Regions from separate parts of the Rhodopirellula sp. SH410 genome, predicted to be linked through region 1. Evidence: riboswitches for the same ligand, from Rfam matches in the RefSeq annotation. Region 1 holds a riboswitch; each other region holds the start of a gene.

Region 1 (5,613 bases):
AGTCTCGGAAGGTCATCATCAGCCAGTTTGATCGTCAGTTGAGCAGGCGATCGCTCCGGCGCAACGGCCTGCACGCTGATCGTTTGTCCTTCGCTGGCAATGTCATCGTCAAGCACATCGATCGGAATCGTGATCGTGCGCTGCGTGGAGGCAAACGTGGCGACGGCGGGAATACTCAGCAGGTCGGTGGCGTCATGGGTGAGCGTCACCGTCAGCGGCGTGCTGACGTCGGCATCGTTCCGCGTCAGCGTCAGGCTCGCTCCACTCGGGCCGTCACCCTCCGTCGCGTTGACGACCGATGGTGTGAAATGGATCGATAGAACTTCGTCGTCCTCAATCCGCAGCGAGCGAGTCGTCGGCAGCATGAAATCCGCCGATGCTGTGACCTGCAGTTCGCGGTCCGGTGTGGGAATGGCATCGTTGACGGGCGTGATGTTGAACTCAGCGTAGGGAGCGCCCGCCGGGATCGTGATGGAGTCGGGGAGTGTCGCTTGATCGCTACCGGTTCGCTCCAGCGACACGGTCATGTCAGCGGAAGTATCGGATGTCGGGCGTGACACGCGGGCGACCACGCTGCTGTCCTCGATCGTGCTGGGACGGTCCAAATCCAAGGGGACGGCCGGACGAAGAAGCGTCACGTTGTCGACCGCGAAATATGCCGGCGTGTTCATGCCGAACGGGCTGTTGTCGGTCGAGTCCAGCGTAAACTGCAACGACCGTGCATCGCCGAGTGACGAGACATCCACGGCCGCCCACGTGTCGAGAATGGAGTCCAGAGAGTTGTCGGCCGGGCGATAGTCGGCCAGCATCACGGTGACGTCACCGATGGCGTTGCCCGTTGCGTCAACACCCGTGATGGTCAAACGCAGGAAATCAGCATCGTCACCAGTGGTTCCCCCAAACGGCTTGGCGAACCCGTCACCCTGCTGCATCGATAATGCGGCATAGGTCGTGTTGGTGACATATAGCGAATCGAAGCGTGAGCCACTGGTCGGGTCCAGCGTGATCGTCGGAGGCGGCAGGGCACCGCTCGGTGATGAATCAAAGAAGCCAATGGCAAAGGTGTCCGAATCGTCGGCGCCGCTGCCGGTGATATTCGAATACTGATTGGTGTAGCCCGCCGTCGCCGTATCGGTGGTTTGTGAGAGCGACCACCCCGACCAACTTTGATAAGCCGTGGTGTAGTCATTGTTCAGCGAAATCTCCTCCTCGCTGAATCCTCCCGCGCCACTGGCACCATTATCGATCTTGTTCGCCCCGAGTCCGCTACCGAGCGTCTCGAAATCGATCACCGCTTCCCCCGTTTCAACAGCGTGGATCACGCCCACGCCATCGACATCCAACCCCGCGGACTGGAACGTCGGTGTCGGGTCGTAGATGGAGTCGCCCGTCGCATCGCGTGTGACCCCATCGCCCACGATATCGATCAAACGTACGTATTTGACCGAGGTCACGTCGATGCCGGCCTGATCACGAAGTTCCGCCAGATCGAACGGTGTGCCAAACCCACCCCGATACTTGCCGGCGAGATTATGGAGGTTGGTAGGATCGACCGCACCGAAGCTTGCGACGGCCGATGGCGTCTTGGAATCCGCCGCAAAGCGAAAGTAGTTCACGCCGTCCGAGGAGACTTCAACAAACCCAAGTTCGAGGAACGTGTCGTTGATCGAGTTTTCGAATACGGCAAAGTCAGCGCCGAGTCCGTCACGGATTGGCGTATCAAATGCCAAGGTGATCGATCCACCACGACCGAGTGAGACGATTGAATCGAAGTTCCCCTCGGCGGGTCCCAACGCGTTGGACGTGTCCTTCCAGAGATCGTCAACGTCGCTGCCGGGGGAGTAATCTGCGACGGTGGATGCCCAGCCCACCAAAGCGGGGTCCGTGTGACTGATCGCTGTGGAACCAGGCTGGCCGGCGGCGGGGGCATAGGGGCCCGCGGCCAACAAACGACGGCCCTCGAGTGTTTGGACCAAGAGGCGGCGGGACGGTCGTCGGGTTCGTTTTTTCTTCATGAAAAGTCGTTGATCGTGTAGGTTGTCTTAGCTTGAATTTTCGAAATAGCACGATTGCTGGAAATCGCCTAGTAGCCCGCCGTCACTTCATGTCCGTTACGAGTGCACAACGCGGCCAAAATCTGCATGTCGATCTGTTCGACGAGGAAGCGTGTCGAGCCGTCGGCGAACATCGTCATCACGCCGCCGGGATGGAAACTCCGCATGTCGTTCTCAAAGGCGGGGGCTGTGTTGGGCGGGAACGCTTGGTCAAACAAATTCCGTCCACTGATCCATTGACCATCCGGGAAATCGGCGTCCTCGGTGACCATGATGGTGTGGGAACTGCCGTCGAGAATGTCGCGAAAACCGAGCGATTGGTCATGGATCATCATGCCGCGGGGCGGGGAATTGGTGCTCACGATTCGTTCGCCGTACATGCCTCCATAATCCGTCGCACCGAGACCCCCTCGGAGTGGTTCTGATCGCGGCGTGCTCGGACACAGATATGCCTGGACCGGGGTCTGAGCGGCGACGGAGTTGACGGGATCGTCATAGGCACGGCGGTAGTCGATCCTCTCAGCCAGCGCATTTTGTTCCAGGTACGGGAGGATGAACGCCGACCAAGCGAACTGTTTCCCATGGGCATATTGCGGCCGGACTTCGACAGCACCGGGCGGGAAGCTCCCCATGGCCGAGTGGTAGTTGTGAAGTGCCAAGGCGACTTGATGCAAATTATTTTGGCATGACGCCCGTCGCATCGCTTCGCGCGCCGCTTGCACGGCCGGCAAGAGCAGCCCGACCAGCACGCCGATGATGGCGATCACGACGAGCAGTTCGACGAGCGTAAAACCAGTACGGCGAAGTGGCGTGAGAGTGATGATGGGAACTTGGGCTCCTGGATTCCATTTACCTGCGGCCGATCGTTGCAAGGGAGAGCGCATTTCCAACCGGCTGCCAGCGAACAATCAGCCCCCCCCCCTCGCCTACGACATAACGCAGCGGGAGTCTCGGCCAATCGCACAAGAAACGAAACGGGTTCGTGACGCTGACCCCACCCAAGAAGGTCCACGCGAGATCCAAGTAGCCCACGAAAGGTACCCAAGGTCCACGCTCAACGCCCGATACCAGGTAGGTCTTCTGACTCCCGACGCGATCCGCACTCCCAGCCTTCTCGCCGAATATTCGGCAATGGCAAAGAGGGAGGAGTGGGGTTCGAACCACCGCAAAACACGCGGAAAAATGGCTCGTGGCGTCGGATACAGCGGCCGGGCCGTCTCGGAATCTCACCGAAGTTCCCTGTTTTCGCGTCGCCCAAAATGAACTGACGCGGCACCAAGTATCGTTGAACGGAGTATCAACCCAGGTCGCTCGATTGTCAATGCGGATAATCCCTGATCGCTCGGCCAATCAGAGGTCTCGATCGCCGAGCGAACCAGGACTCGGTACACCCCCGAGGGCGTGGGGGGCTCAGCGACCGCGAATGAATAGCCCCGGGTAGCGACGCCCGCGAGAACGTGGATTCCACCGTCTGGCGACGGTAGCGACTTTTGATTTGACGCGTTGGATTGCCTCGCTGTCGCTCTAATTGCCCAATTGACGAGGAAATGCGGCGGGTTGACCAAACCAGGGCGGATGAAATCCGGTCCGGACCGCCAACAGCACCGCTTTTCCATGCTGGTGTTCGGGGCCGTGGGTGTAGTCCCATTCCAATCGCTCCTCATAACGCAGAATGCGCAAGTTCGATGATTCCCGGACTGCCATCGCTGCTAACTGGTTGGGTTTGAAATAATTGATCACCGCACCGGCCGTTTCACTGACCGGCTCGCGACTGGTGTTGCCAGGCGGCTGATCGCTACCGGGATCTTCGGTCGTATGGACTTGTACGTAGAGAAACCCCGTTTCGCTGAGCGCGTCACACATTCGCTGCCACACCTGATCGGCATCGACCGCGGGGATATGATCGAGCACGGTCGTGGCGATCACAGCATCGTAATGTCCCGTGGGAAACTCAGCGTTGCGGACATCCGCCACATGCGTCCGGACGCGGTCGGTGACGCCCTGCCGAGCAGCCCGCTCAGCGATCCTCGCCAGTCCTCGTTCACTCAAATCGACCGACTCAACTTGGTAGCCGGCCTTTGCCAGCGCCAGTGTATCGCGTCCCGCACCAGCCCCGAGGTCGATCGCTCGGCAGCCTGGTTTCCCATGCCCCGCCATCTGGTCGAGATAGGCCGACAGAGATGCCGATGGCTCGTCGCCATACGCAACGTCTTCGCGATCATAGGCGTCAAAAAAGAAATCAGTCGGGGGTGTGGAAGTCACGTTGAATCATCATGGGCAGGTTTGAAATCGAGACCAGGTACGGCGGGTCACGAAAAAAGCGAGCAGACAACCTTTCGGCGGGTGCTCGGTGCGGAACCAGAATGATACCGGACTGGCACCCGCTGGCAAACGCGACGCATCCGTCGTCAACGAGCTCACCAAAGAATTCCGCTCGTTCGGGTCGCTCAAAGGCGTATACTAGGCGGGTTGGAATTGCACACGATTTTGGATCGCGAATTGGTTAGGACCATAGTGATGGACATCCCCGCTATCACCGACCCGCCGCCGGCCCCGCTGCTCGCTGGGGTGAAACGGCGCCTATTGACCGCTGGCAAACTTGCGTTGACCGCATTTTTGATGCTCAGCACATTCGCTTTCTTGACATCAGGGATGAGCCCCGGCGTCCCCCAAAGTCTGACAGCGGACACGGCCATCGGCGAGATCACGCAGACGGGCTTGGCGTCGGCGACAGCAAAGATCGATCCAGCTCGTCGGGCCTCCCAAGATCTGGCCTCCCAAGATCTGGCCTCCCGAGACGCGAAGTGGGGATTGGCGAGCGGCCGTGATCGAGCCGGCATTCAGGCACAGGTATTCGCGCAGTGGGAGGAACAGATTGCGTCGGCGGGGCTGACCGCTGCACCGCCCGCTGATTGGCTGACGATCTGCCGCCGGTTGTCCTTGGCGTTGGTCGGATCGGGAATGTCGCTGGAGGAAATCCGAGCGCTCGAATGTTTTCCGGAGAGTCAGCGGGTGGAACGGTATCGCGAATCGTTATTGACCGATGCGAGATTTCATGACTATTGGGCCGAGCGGTTTACACGGTTTTACGTGGGTGCCGATGAAGGACCTTTTCTCGTCTACCGTCGCCGGCGTTTCCGCACCTGGTTGTCCGACCAAATCGCGGCGCAGATGCCCTACGACGTGTTGGTGCGACGGTTGATCACGGCGGAAGGGTTGTGGACCGATCGTCCGGAAGTCAATTTTTACTCGGTAACGTTTGACAGTGGTGACGGACAACCGGACCCGATCCGGATGGCAGCGCGAACGTGCCGGGCGTTTTTAGGGATGCGAATCGACTGCATGCAATGTCATGATGATTTCCTCGGCAACGTTTCGATGGGTGACCCACAATGGATGAGTGGCGAAGGTGAATTCCGTGAAGGCACGCAGCGCGACTTCCATTCGCTCGCCGCATTCTTCACGGCCGCCAAATCGCATGGGTTGCAAGGCATTCGAAATACCAAAGCGGACTATCAATATCAGTATCTTTATGAGACCGAAGAACAATCCGTTGCTC
Region 2 (5,613 bases), 1.5 Mb from region 1:
TGTTGGCGTCGATCCCAAAGACGGACAACGAGAAGTAGTCGGGATCATTCCCGGTGGCTCCGCCAAAAACCTTCGCAAAACCGTCGCCATCCTGCATTGAGAGGGCTGCGTAGGTCGTGTTCGTGACCTGGACTGACATCGCATGCGTGTTGCTCGGCAAATAGATGCTCGGTAGCTGCCGCAGTTGATCAACATCATAGCGATCAAACGGGACGGGATCGAATAGATTGGCGTTGACGTCGTTGTAACCGAACGCAACGGCGTACTGGCTCGACCCCTCTGCCCCGGATCCTGGGATCGCACTGTACTGATTCCCAAACCCGGGCGTCGTCCTGTCGGTTTGATTGGAGACCGCGAAGCCACTCCAACTCCCATACGTTTGATTGTTTCGATTGATAAATCCGACACCGTCGAGATCGATCAATCCTGTTAGGTTGGTGCCGCCCGATGAACTCGGTTCGGGGACGGCACCGGGAACAGGTCCGTTGAAGAATCCAGCGGCCCCTAAGGAGAAGCTTTCAAAGTCAACGACGATCTCAGCGGCAAGTTCGCGCGACTGGCTCAGTGAAATAGTTGCGAGCACGATGCTCACGAATAGATGGCGACTCAATTTGGATTCCTGATAGTTTAAAGGTGAATGGGAGATGGCTGAAACACATCCGATCATGTCCTGCGGGATGACCGAGTGAGCATCGGCCCGCACGGGTTCGCGAAACGCGGTCGGGTGGGCACGTGGTGCAAACGAGATGTTTCGAATGGTTTCTGTTGTGCTCAAAATTGCGGGATCACTTCGCCACCACGGCGAGAGAGCAATGCCGCGAAGACTTTCAGATCAAGTTGTTCAGTCACGAAGCGTGTCGAGCCATCCGCCATCAAGAACATCGCGCCTCCAGCGTGGTAGCTGTGGAACTCTTGCCCGAAGTCGCAAAAGTTCCCCTCGTGACTTTTTAAGAAGGAAACGCATGACTGCCACTTCGTTCCGGGGACCACCTGGGCACTGATCGGCGCACTCTGGTCAAAGAGGTTCTTGTGGCCAATCCAAATGGAATGCAATCCTTCAGGCGCCTCGCCGACCATGATCGTGTGGGACGTACCATCGAGAAACGACTTAACCGCCAGTTGCCCGTCTTTCCCGAAGAGGAGCGATCCGCGCCCAACACCATCGGTGATGCCGATGTCGGAGTAGTTGTTTTGACAATTGTGCAGCGGCGGGCAGCGCAGACCACGTTCACCATAGTTCCCACCGTAATCCGTTCTCGCGAACATCACTGTCGATGTGGGCGTGTCGCCGTTGGGACGCAGCAGCGTTGACTTCGGAGCGGACGGGCACAGATAGGTCGGCACGACTTCCGCACCGCCAGCGTGATTGACGTCGTCGAGATAGGGAACGTCCATATCAATTTTCTCTGACAACGCTGATTGCTCGATATAGGGCAACAGCGAGGCTCCCCAACTCGGCCGCCACATCGTTCGGAGAAAGACGTTCGTCGCACTCACTGCCCCCGCGCCACCAACAGGGAACTTCTCAAAGGTGGAGTGGTAGCTGTGGAAACCAAGTCCCACCTGTTTGAGATGATTGGCGCACTGAATTCGCCGCGCCGCCTCGCGAGCCGATTGCACGGCGGGCAATAGCAGAGCAACCAGCACTCCGATCACCGCAATCACAACCAACAACTCGGTCAGTGTGAATGCGGTACGATCGTGACCAGCACATGGCCGCCGCGACTGCCGACGCGAGCGAGCGGCCACAATCACAACCGACTGCTGGTCAGAGTCCAGCGACGACCAATCTACGATCTCGTCGTTTGTCCGACCACAGCCGATACAGACCGCCTCACTGTCGAGCGTGCAGACCAGGTTGCAAGGTGACTCGACAGCATCAGCGGATGAGTCGACACGAGTTGATTGAAAGAAGCTGCTCATCGGACTGACACAAGCCACGATCGCAGTGAGTTCAACGTACGTCTTCGCCGACGCCACAACAGCCCGCACGTCGCCACCGCAAAAATCGCAAAGCTGGCTGGTTCGGGGACCGCCGCCACATTGAGCACACCCACCGCCCCTTTGGTGAGACCGACATAGTCAAACCCGCTTGAGTCGAACGTGGCGTAGTTGTCTAGAATGGCATTGCCCAATGAGTCTCGATCAATCCCCGCGACAGGAATACCGTTTCCATCCATGAGATCCCCGCTGCCCGCCACATCGACCAGACGTACGTATCGGATGCTATTGAGATCCAGCGCACCCGATTGAACCAACGCACTCGGCGACAATTCGCTCAGATCAAATGGCGTTCCCCAATTGTTGGCATGCTTACCAGCCAGGTTATAAATATTGGTAGCGTCGTACCCTTGAAATGCCCCCATTGCGACGGTCGGTGCCGTGTTCAATGAAATCGATGAGAACCGCAGAAAGTCACTACCGTTGGACGATACCTCGACATAAGCCAGCTCCGCGAATAGCGAGGTGGGACCGCCAAATCCAAAACCGTTTTCAAATACGGCGAAGTCGGCGCCAACGCCATCGGCAATCGGAGTCTCGAAGCCCAGTGTGATCGAACCCGCACCGTCGATGCCAAGGAAACCATAGGTATCACTGGGGTCGTTGACATCGCCGCCGAACGACGTGCTGCTGCCAAGTCCAGCGTGGAACGCGTTGGGCTTGGTACCCGTTGCGGGTCGGTAGCGTGAATCGAAACCCGTACCGATTCCGCCCGGCCGTGCGACCGGGCTGTACCGGTCTCCCAACGATGTCAGCCCCGCCGAAAAGTCTTGGAAATTCGGTCCGACTCCCGGCGAGGGACGGTAGTCGACTACCCACGACTCAAACGTCGCTATATCGCCTCGGGCAATGGGATTGTCAGTGGCTCCAGGAGTGAATCCAGAATGGCTGGAGTAGACGCCCGCGTGGGTGTGCATCACACAGACCAACGACAGGAACAAGAACGCAGAAATGCGAAGAGTGGACATCAGAAAACCTTGACGCAGGTACACACTGCTTCGTTGGCAAGGCTCAGCTCTCGGTCGACGCTACGTGGGAACGCAACTCCACAACCGAATCACCTCGCCGAGCGAGCACGAACGCAGAATGGAATGGATCATCCAGTGAGCCTGTGGGGAGTTTCGAACAAATGTTCGAAACCAGCGCACTGCAACGTTTGCCTCAATCCGAGAAGGCACGGAAACGTCTTGCTCAAGGTAGGTCTTCTGACTCACCACCATCCTGAACACTCTCTGCCTTCTCACCTGCACAAGACTTGAAAAGCACGAGGCTTGACGAGCACTGGGCGGGCAATGGCACTTCAAAAGAAAGAGCGTCGGGTGCGATTAATTTCTATCGCAGGTGGAACACAGCGGCTGGACCGTCCCGGGATTGCACCGGAGTTCCCTGTTAACCAGATCGGCAGAAACCGATCCAATCACCTTGGACGGCGGGATTGTTACCAGCATCACCCAACGCGTCAACCGCCATCGGGAGCTGTTGTCCGTGAACCGGGATCACTACTCACCCGCACCCGCGATGGGCAGGCGTGGTGCCCAAACTCTCAACTTGGGCTCTTCCAACGATTTCACGAAGGTCTCAAGAATCAGAAAGGTCCTGTTCGTTTTTCCCCAACGGCTTCAGCAGTGTGGGTTGGGTCGGAAACAGCGGATCGTTTGCCTGCTCCGTTTTACGTCCGAGAATGGGCATGACAGCATTGTAGGTCCGCAACACACCGGGTAGCTCGGACAATCCGTTGAAAAGGAGTGGGTGCATCTGGGTGACATTTCGACACCGAGCGGGTTTTGCTCACCTGAGTGGCTTCCTCCGGCAATTCGGCGCGGCTCGAAACCATTTTGTTTCTTCATTCGCTTGACACTCAAACATGGACCGCGTACTATTGCGAGCAATTCTCATTAGCAATTGCTGGCGACGCAGCAAGCTAGTGTGATCGCGATGTGCCCGCTTCGGGTCAGCCTCGAGATCATACAGCCAGCCACGCCCAGGTTGCCCCCGCTCATCACGATTGATGCGTGGGGCTTCTTGACGCGCAGTTCTGGCCCGATGTGGCAGGACTGCCTTTGCAGATCGGTGGTTTATCATGTCTGAGATGGAATTTCGAGCGCAGCAATTCGCCGGCGTCGAGCGTTTACGGCTGGCTCGGTCACGCTATCAGGCGGGACGGCTCGCTGAGGTCGTCGCGATGGCGAGCCAAGCGGTAGAGCAGCCCGCCGACGACGGGGGGCCCGAGAAAGAACAGGGCCCTTGGCTGGAGTTACTTGGGTTGGCGTGCCACGATCTCGGTCGGCCACGTGAGGCTGCCGATGCGATCGAGAAGGCGAGCCTAGTCTCGCCGGTCTCGGACGAAACTCGGATTGTATTGGCGTCCTGCTATGCGGAGTTGCGCCGGATCGATCTGGCGCGTGACCTGTACTTGCAAATGGCAATTCGCAGGGAGTTACCGGCTGCGTTAATGCTCCAGATCGCCGCGGGACTTGAGGCGATCGACTCACCCCAACTCGCGATGCAGGTCTGCGAATGGGTCACCGAAAAGGATGACTCGGTCGCCCAAGCGTACTACGACATGGGCTTTTACTCGGCGCGTTCGGGCCAACCCTTGTACTTAACGGAGGCATTGACGCAGCGTGCTGTGCAGCTCGATCCCGGCAACTTGCACTACCGGATCGGTCTGGTATCGCTGCTCATCCAGCTCAACCGTGATGATGAGGCCATCTTCGCCCTCGGAACGTTCCATGAAGACGATGTTGAGCGAGTGACCTGTGCAAGCTGCTTGTCGCGGATTAGCGGTCTGCTCGGCCGCCGCGGATTCTTGGACTTGGCCGACGATTGCGAAGACAAGGCAACACGCATCCGAGAGGGGCAATCCGCCACTGCGACATCTCCGTCTTGGGGAATCCAACAATGAGTTTCCTTTCGTTGATTCTCTTGCATGGGGCACTCATCTGTGCAGGCTTTGGCATGATCACTGTCCTTGCGACCGTCGCTGTCTATCTCAGAAATCTCATCAAGGCAGCTGCGTTCACTCTCTCGCACAAACGCAGAGAACCCGCAGTCGATTGTCCAGTGAAACGTGTAGGCTCCGGTCCGACAACGCGTCCGAAGACACCAAGCATTCCCGACCTGCCGGGGAGAACTCGGCTATCACTCTGTCACTGGAGATCGACCCGATGGCAAGTTCAATGAACCAGCCCACCGCTGAGCAACTTTACGACGACCTATCGTTGGTGCTGTCTGCGGGGGATATCGATGCCGCGCTCGAACAGCTCGACATCATTTGCCGAGTTCATCCTCACCACGGCGGTGCATGGGAACTACGAGGACTTCTGCAAGCACAAGCGGGACGACCGAATCTAGCGGTCTTTTATTTTGAGCGGGCCCGCGAACTGGTGCCGCTCGAAGTATGGTCCTCGCGGGTCATGGCGTTGCAGTACTTGGCAATCGGACGGGAACGAACTGCCATCGGCCTGCTCTATACGGTCGGCGTATCCGCCCCGTTGGCCACCGCGATGTCTCGATTGATTTCGCATGACCTGATGACGCTCGGACATCCCGAACTGTCAGCCGACGTGATCCGCAACGCTCTGGCTCGTGATCGCCAGGAGCCATTGTTAT
Region 3 (5,613 bases), 2.4 Mb from region 1:
CAGCGGTCGACCAGAATTTCTCGCTTCCTTTGATGCGGCGATTGACCTGCTTGACCGTCGATTCCATGATCGAACTCGTTAGCGGATAGCCACGCCGACGGTACTCCGGATAGTTCATTCGCCCCCGATGGTTGCGATAGTAAACTCGCGATCGACGAACAATCTCTCGAGGGTCCGTGTCGCTCGCATCGGCAGGAGGATCCCCAAGTTCCTTCTGGTGCTGATCCAATTCCAGGATCACTTCGTCGACCTTTCCCTGCCAAACCCATGTTGCGAAACGACGATAGCACTCCCATGATTGCGGCTGCTTATCGTAGATCGCGCGGGCAGCTGCCAAGCTGTAAGACAATGCGTGCATGATGTCCAGCACGCTCGTGAAGCTGCCAAACCACTGCTGCTGCATCTCTTCGATCGCCGAGGATCCATCGGAGACAAAGACCCTTTCAGTCGCCTTGAAAAAGCCGGCGTACCAAGCGGAACTGGCTGCCATCGGCCCAAACTCCTTCCAGGTTTGACCGCTAGCAACCACGTCTTTACTGAGCAGTTCAGGCCGTTGCCAAGGAGACTCCTGCGTCACCTCGACGCGCTGGCCCTTGGGGTTTTCGCCAGCAACGCACCCCATATCAGCAAGCTTTTTGGCGATGCAAACGTCTTGCAGGAAGTCAGGCAACTCCGCGTCAGGATCTTCCTGGTGTGACTTAGTTTTCATCGACAGTAAGATCGCCATTCGACTTTCTTTCCAAAAACTACCCGATTCAGGTTTCTCGCCAGCGCGATCGAATCGCTGGTACCGACCGCCATCGCTCATCACCACCGCCAGTTCAGGAGCCTCTTTGTCAGCGGGCCCCGAGTAGTTCTGATCGGGAATGGATTTCTCGAGGAAGGCGTCCTGCAAGATCTTCTCAAGTGCGCGCCGAGCCTTACCGTTTCGCAGCGTAGCCAGTCGGATCCGTTCGGTCTTGATGTCCAGTTCAGCCAGTTCTTTCAAATCGTCACTGGCGATCTGATAGCTGGCCTTGTTGGCTCCCGCGTAAACCATCTTGCGTTCGACCTTGGGGCTGACGGTGGCTTCAACGCGAAGCGCCAATTCAGCGAGCCGAGGGAAAAAAAGACCGGCGACATCGCCGGCAATAGAAGCCTTCGTTGATCCACTCGACTTCACCGCGAGCGGATTGAATGATCATCGGCTCGTCGTCGTCAGGGTCGTGCGGCTTGGGCACGGCTTTGCACTTTGGACAGCGAATGGGCTTTTCTTCGTCGGGCAGATCCTTGGCCGAATCGTTCAGTGCCATCGAACTGAGCAGATCGGTTAGGGCATTGGTTTCGATTTCCAGCTCATCGAAGGTCTTGGGCGTCCCGTCGTCGTGGTAACGACCACCATTGATTTCATTTAATTCCTTGGCGAGCTCGAGCGCTCGAGCGCGATTCTTGGGTGAAATGGCCATCCTAGCCCTCCTGGTTTATCCGAAGTGAACCGTGAAACCGGGATTCTGACCGATCTACAGATCAAAGGCCATGCCAATTGCAAACCGTCAGGTGCACTCCGGTGATCAGCATCCCTCAGATTTATCTTGACCTCGTAGTTGCCGCATGCTAGGGTTGAACTGGTCGCATCACCGCTCCGCGAGGAGTTCGATGTGTCCATGTCTAACCGACCCCACCCAGCCCCGATGGGCTGGCCCCGCCAGTGGTCGGTTTGTTCTCGGTTGATCCCTTTGGATCATCGGAGGATGCATGACTGCACCAAGTCATCGGTTCCCCACCGAGGCAGACTTCGTGCAAACCCCCGTGCGCAAAAAAATCATGATTAGGTCGGCTCTGCTGGCCTCATTCCTGAACAGACATTCACGGTCAAGGAGTGCCGAGCATGAGATCCAGTCGCCGAAATCCCTTTTTCGTCAACGCGATGGCTGCCAGTCTAGCCATTCTTTTTGCCGTGGCGATCGTCGCGCCAGCGAGCAGTGAACCCTCCCTGCAACATGGCCACTCGGAATTCGAAAGTCGTCGTGGTGGAGTTTTCATCACCAGCGATTTCCCGGGCGGGCGAATGAAAGATTGCTCGCAAATCAGCCCCGACACGTTTACCGTCACGATCGCTCCCGAATCGGCTCCGATCAACAATAGTGCTTGGTATGCCTTTCAGGTTCAGTCACAGAGTCCGAAAACGATCCGAATTCTCCTGCACTACGTGAACGGGTCGCACCGTTACGACCCCAAGATCAGTCGCGATGGCGAGAATTGGCAATCGGCGACCGACCTCGTCGTGGAGACGAGCGAGTCCGGCCAAGACGTCGAGCTGCGAGTTCCCGTCGATTCAAAACCGCTGTGGATTGCTGGCCAAGAATTGCTCGGCACCGACGAAGTATCGCAGTGGTCCGAACAACTCGCTGGATTGCCCTATGTCGAGCGCGAGCAGATCGGTCAATCGGTTCAAGGCCGGCCCGTCGAGCAATTGACGATTACCGAATGCGAAGCCCCGAACTACGTTTACATCATCGCTCGCCAGCATCCGCCGGAGGTGACCGGCGCGATCGGCATGCTGAACTTTGTCGACACTCTCGCCGGATCGTCCGACCTCGCCCAGCGTTTTCGCAAGCGTTTTGCTGCCTTGGTCGTGCCGACGGTCAACCCCGACGGTGTGCATCATGGGCACTGGCGTACCAACGCCCAAGGCGTGGACCTGAACCGCGATTGGTCCCATTTCACCCAGCCTGAAACCCGAGCGGTCCGAGATCGGTTGTTGGCGTGCCGGCGAACCGGCGACCGCCGGTTGTGTCTCTTCGTTGATTTCCACAGTACCTACAACGATATCTTTTACATCCCCGCACCCAACCCAAATGTGTTTCCGGTCGGATTCACCCGCCAGTGGTTCTCGTCCATCCAAAGCCGTTTTCCCGACTATGACGTCAACGTGGATGACAACCACAACGCCCACCGCAGCACGAGCAAAGCGTGGGTCAATAACACCCTCGGCGTGACCGCGGTCACCTATGAATTCGGCGATGAAACCGACCGCGAGATGATCAAGACGGTCGCGGGAGGCGCCGCCGAAGAAATGATGCGGTTGCTGCTCGAACTGCCAGGTCGCGACAGCGCCACGCCGATCGCAACAAAATCCAAAGCAACCGGCGGCACCAAGAAAACTCGGGGGGAAGCAAACCCAGACCGAGAGCGTGCGGACGAGCCCACGATTCAGCTCGTCTCCGGTGTAGTCGATGGCAAACCTGTGTTGTTGCAGTAGCCCCTCGCTCCCGTTGATCGATTGCCAGCGGCATTTTTCATCCTTGACAGCCGCGTTGCCATGCCTAACAATCCGGGCGTTCGTGGTGACTTGCTAGCAACTCTTGCTGGTGAGTGAACAGGGAACTCCGGTGTGATTCCGGGATGGTCCAGCCGCTGTGAACTGTCTGAGGTGTGTCCGCACACCCAAACCACTCTTCCTTTTGATCATGAAGGGCCATTGCTGATTCCGTTCAGCGAGAAGGCCGGAAGAGTCGTCGGCAGTGAGTCAGAAGACCTACCACGAAATAGACGTAGGGAGCCCTCTTGGATTGGGGAGTGCGTTGCAGCGAAGTGACCATTGCGTTTGGCCTGTGCCTTCGCGATCTCCATTCGCTGTTCAGTGAAAGAGACTGGGGTTCGGTTTTGCGCGTTTCCAAATTGAAGAAGCGTTCGGGGCTGCGCCTGGATCAATACAGGAATCATGGGCATGGGTTGGACAGCCGAACAGACGCTGGCGATGGCGGTGCGTAAACGGGATGGACGCGAAGCCGACTTCGATCGAGACCGCATCCATGGTGCGATTGAAAAGGCGTTCCGAGCGGAACTGAACCTGGCCAAGGCTCAGCCGCTGCCATCTGAAATGGTCGCGGATATCGCATCGATCGTGGATCAAGTCCACCAGCTGGCGGCCCAGTCCAGTGGTGATTCGGCAATGAATGTCGAGCAGGTTCAGGACATCGTTGAAATTGGCCTGATGCAGCGCGGACACTTCCGTGTCGCGCGTTGTTATATCCTCTATCGCACCGAACATGCGCGGATGCGTGCGGTACGCGGCGAGGACGGATCGCTCGATAGCATGGACAATACTCCCCCGCCGGAAACTCGAATCCATGTCGAGCTGGAACCGGGGGTCCAGGTTCCGTTTGACCGCCAGCGACTCGTTCGATTTCTCGAACAATGCCCCGAGGCCAAGCTCCCCGAAGTGGATACCGACGAGATCATCGCTGAAGTGATCCGAGGGTCCTTCAACGGGATGACTCCCAGCGATATCACCCGCGCCCTGGTTCTCGCCGCACGCAGTCGTATCGAGCGAGATCCAGCCTACGATGCCTTGGCCGCACAACTGCAGCGTTGGATTATCTACCGTCAAGCACTCCGCAAATCTCAGTTCGCTGACCATTTTGAGCAGGTGTATCGGGACCAGTTCGAACACTACATCATCGAAGGTATCCGCTGCGAACGACTGGCCGGTGAACTGCGCAACTTCGACCTTGTCAAACTCGCCGCCGCACTCCTGCCGGAGCGAGACAGCAAGTTTCGCTATCTCGGCCTGCAGACGATCTATGATCGGTATCTGCTACATAAAAATGGTCGGCGGATCGAGACACCGCAGTACTTTTGGATGCGGGTGGCGATGGGCTTAGCGCTCGCTGAAGGCGATGACCGGGATACCCGTGCGATCGAGTTCTACCGATTGCTGTCGAGTTTCCGTTTCACCAGTGCCACCCCAACACTGTTCAATTCCGGAACACCGCACCCGCAATTGAGCAGTTGTTACCTGACCACGGTCCAGGATGATCTTGAGCACATTTTCAAGTGCGTGGGCGATAACGCGATGCTGTCCAAATGGGCCGGTGGCCTCGGGAATGACTGGACGAATATTCGCGCGACCGGCAGCAAGATCCACGGCACCAACGGCGAGAGCCAAGGTGTGATTCCATTCCTGAAGATCGTCAACGATGCCGCCGTCGCAGTCAATCAAGGTGGCAAACGCAAAGGCGCGGTATGCGCCTACATGGAACCGTGGCATCTCGACTTCGAAGAGTTCTTGGATCTGCGCAAGAATACCGGCGACGATCGGCGGCGGACGCACGATATGCACACGGCCGCCTGGATCCCCGATCTGTTCATGCAGCGTGTTCGTGACGGTCAAAGGTGGACGCTGTTCAGTCCCGACGAAGTACCGGATTTGCACGACCTGTTCGGTCAGGGCTTCAAGACCCGGTACGAACAATACGAAACCGACGCCGCCGCAGGCAAAATTCGACTGCATCGCGAAATGCCCGCAATCGATTTATGGCGCAAGCTGTTAACACGACTGTTTGAAACCGGACATCCCTGGGTGACGTTCAAGGATCCCTCGAATATCCGTTCGCCCCAGGATCACGCAGGCGTCGTCCACAGCAGCAATCTATGCACGGAGATTTTGCTGAACACCAGTCGCGACGAAACTGCCGTCTGCAATTTGGGTTCGATCAATCTCGGCGATCATATCGTCGATGGTCAGCTTGATCGCGATCTGCTTCGCACCACAATCAAGACGGCGATGCGGATGCTCGACAACGTCATCGACATCAACTACTACCCCACCGTCGAAGCGAGAAACGCAAA

The links. A riboswitch is a leader RNA that binds a small molecule or an ion and turns the genes downstream of it on or off. The one in region 1 is predicted to bind cobalamin.
Region 2: another riboswitch for cobalamin. It lies ahead of SH410x_RS14125 (PEP-CTERM sorting domain-containing protein); the one in region 1 lies ahead of SH410x_RS08595 (DUF1559 family PulG-like putative transporter).
Region 3: another riboswitch for cobalamin. It lies ahead of SH410x_RS29500 (ribonucleoside-diphosphate reductase subunit alpha); the one in region 1 lies ahead of SH410x_RS08595 (DUF1559 family PulG-like putative transporter).

The regions. Positions count from the first base shown of each region.
Region 1 is NZ_CM147949.1:2,310,766-2,316,378, reverse strand. It holds gene SH410x_RS08600 (DUF4465 domain-containing protein) at 1-2,015, opposite strand, end outside; gene SH410x_RS08595 (DUF1559 family PulG-like putative transporter) at 2,084-2,926, opposite strand; cobalamin riboswitch at 3,108-3,349, opposite strand; gene SH410x_RS08590 (class I SAM-dependent methyltransferase) at 3,579-4,316, opposite strand; gene SH410x_RS08585 (DUF1549 domain-containing protein) at 4,572-5,613, shown strand, end outside.
Region 2 is NZ_CM147949.1:3,849,982-3,855,594, forward strand. It holds gene SH410x_RS14115 (DUF4465 domain-containing protein) at 1-610, opposite strand, end outside; gene SH410x_RS14120 (DUF1559 family PulG-like putative transporter) at 772-1,923, opposite strand; gene SH410x_RS14125 (PEP-CTERM sorting domain-containing protein) at 1,920-2,969, opposite strand; cobalamin riboswitch at 3,180-3,441, opposite strand; gene SH410x_RS14130 (hypothetical protein) at 3,580-3,756, opposite strand; gene SH410x_RS14135 (tetratricopeptide repeat protein) at 4,082-4,906, shown strand; gene SH410x_RS14140 (tetratricopeptide repeat protein) at 5,169-5,613, shown strand, end outside.
Region 3 is NZ_CM147949.1:7,997,438-8,003,050, reverse strand. It holds gene SH410x_RS29515 (hypothetical protein) at 1-1,087, opposite strand, end outside; gene SH410x_RS29510 (hypothetical protein) at 1,089-1,445, opposite strand; gene SH410x_RS29505 (M14 family metallopeptidase) at 1,907-3,241, shown strand; cobalamin riboswitch at 3,308-3,539, shown strand; gene SH410x_RS29500 (ribonucleoside-diphosphate reductase subunit alpha) at 3,710-5,613, shown strand, end outside.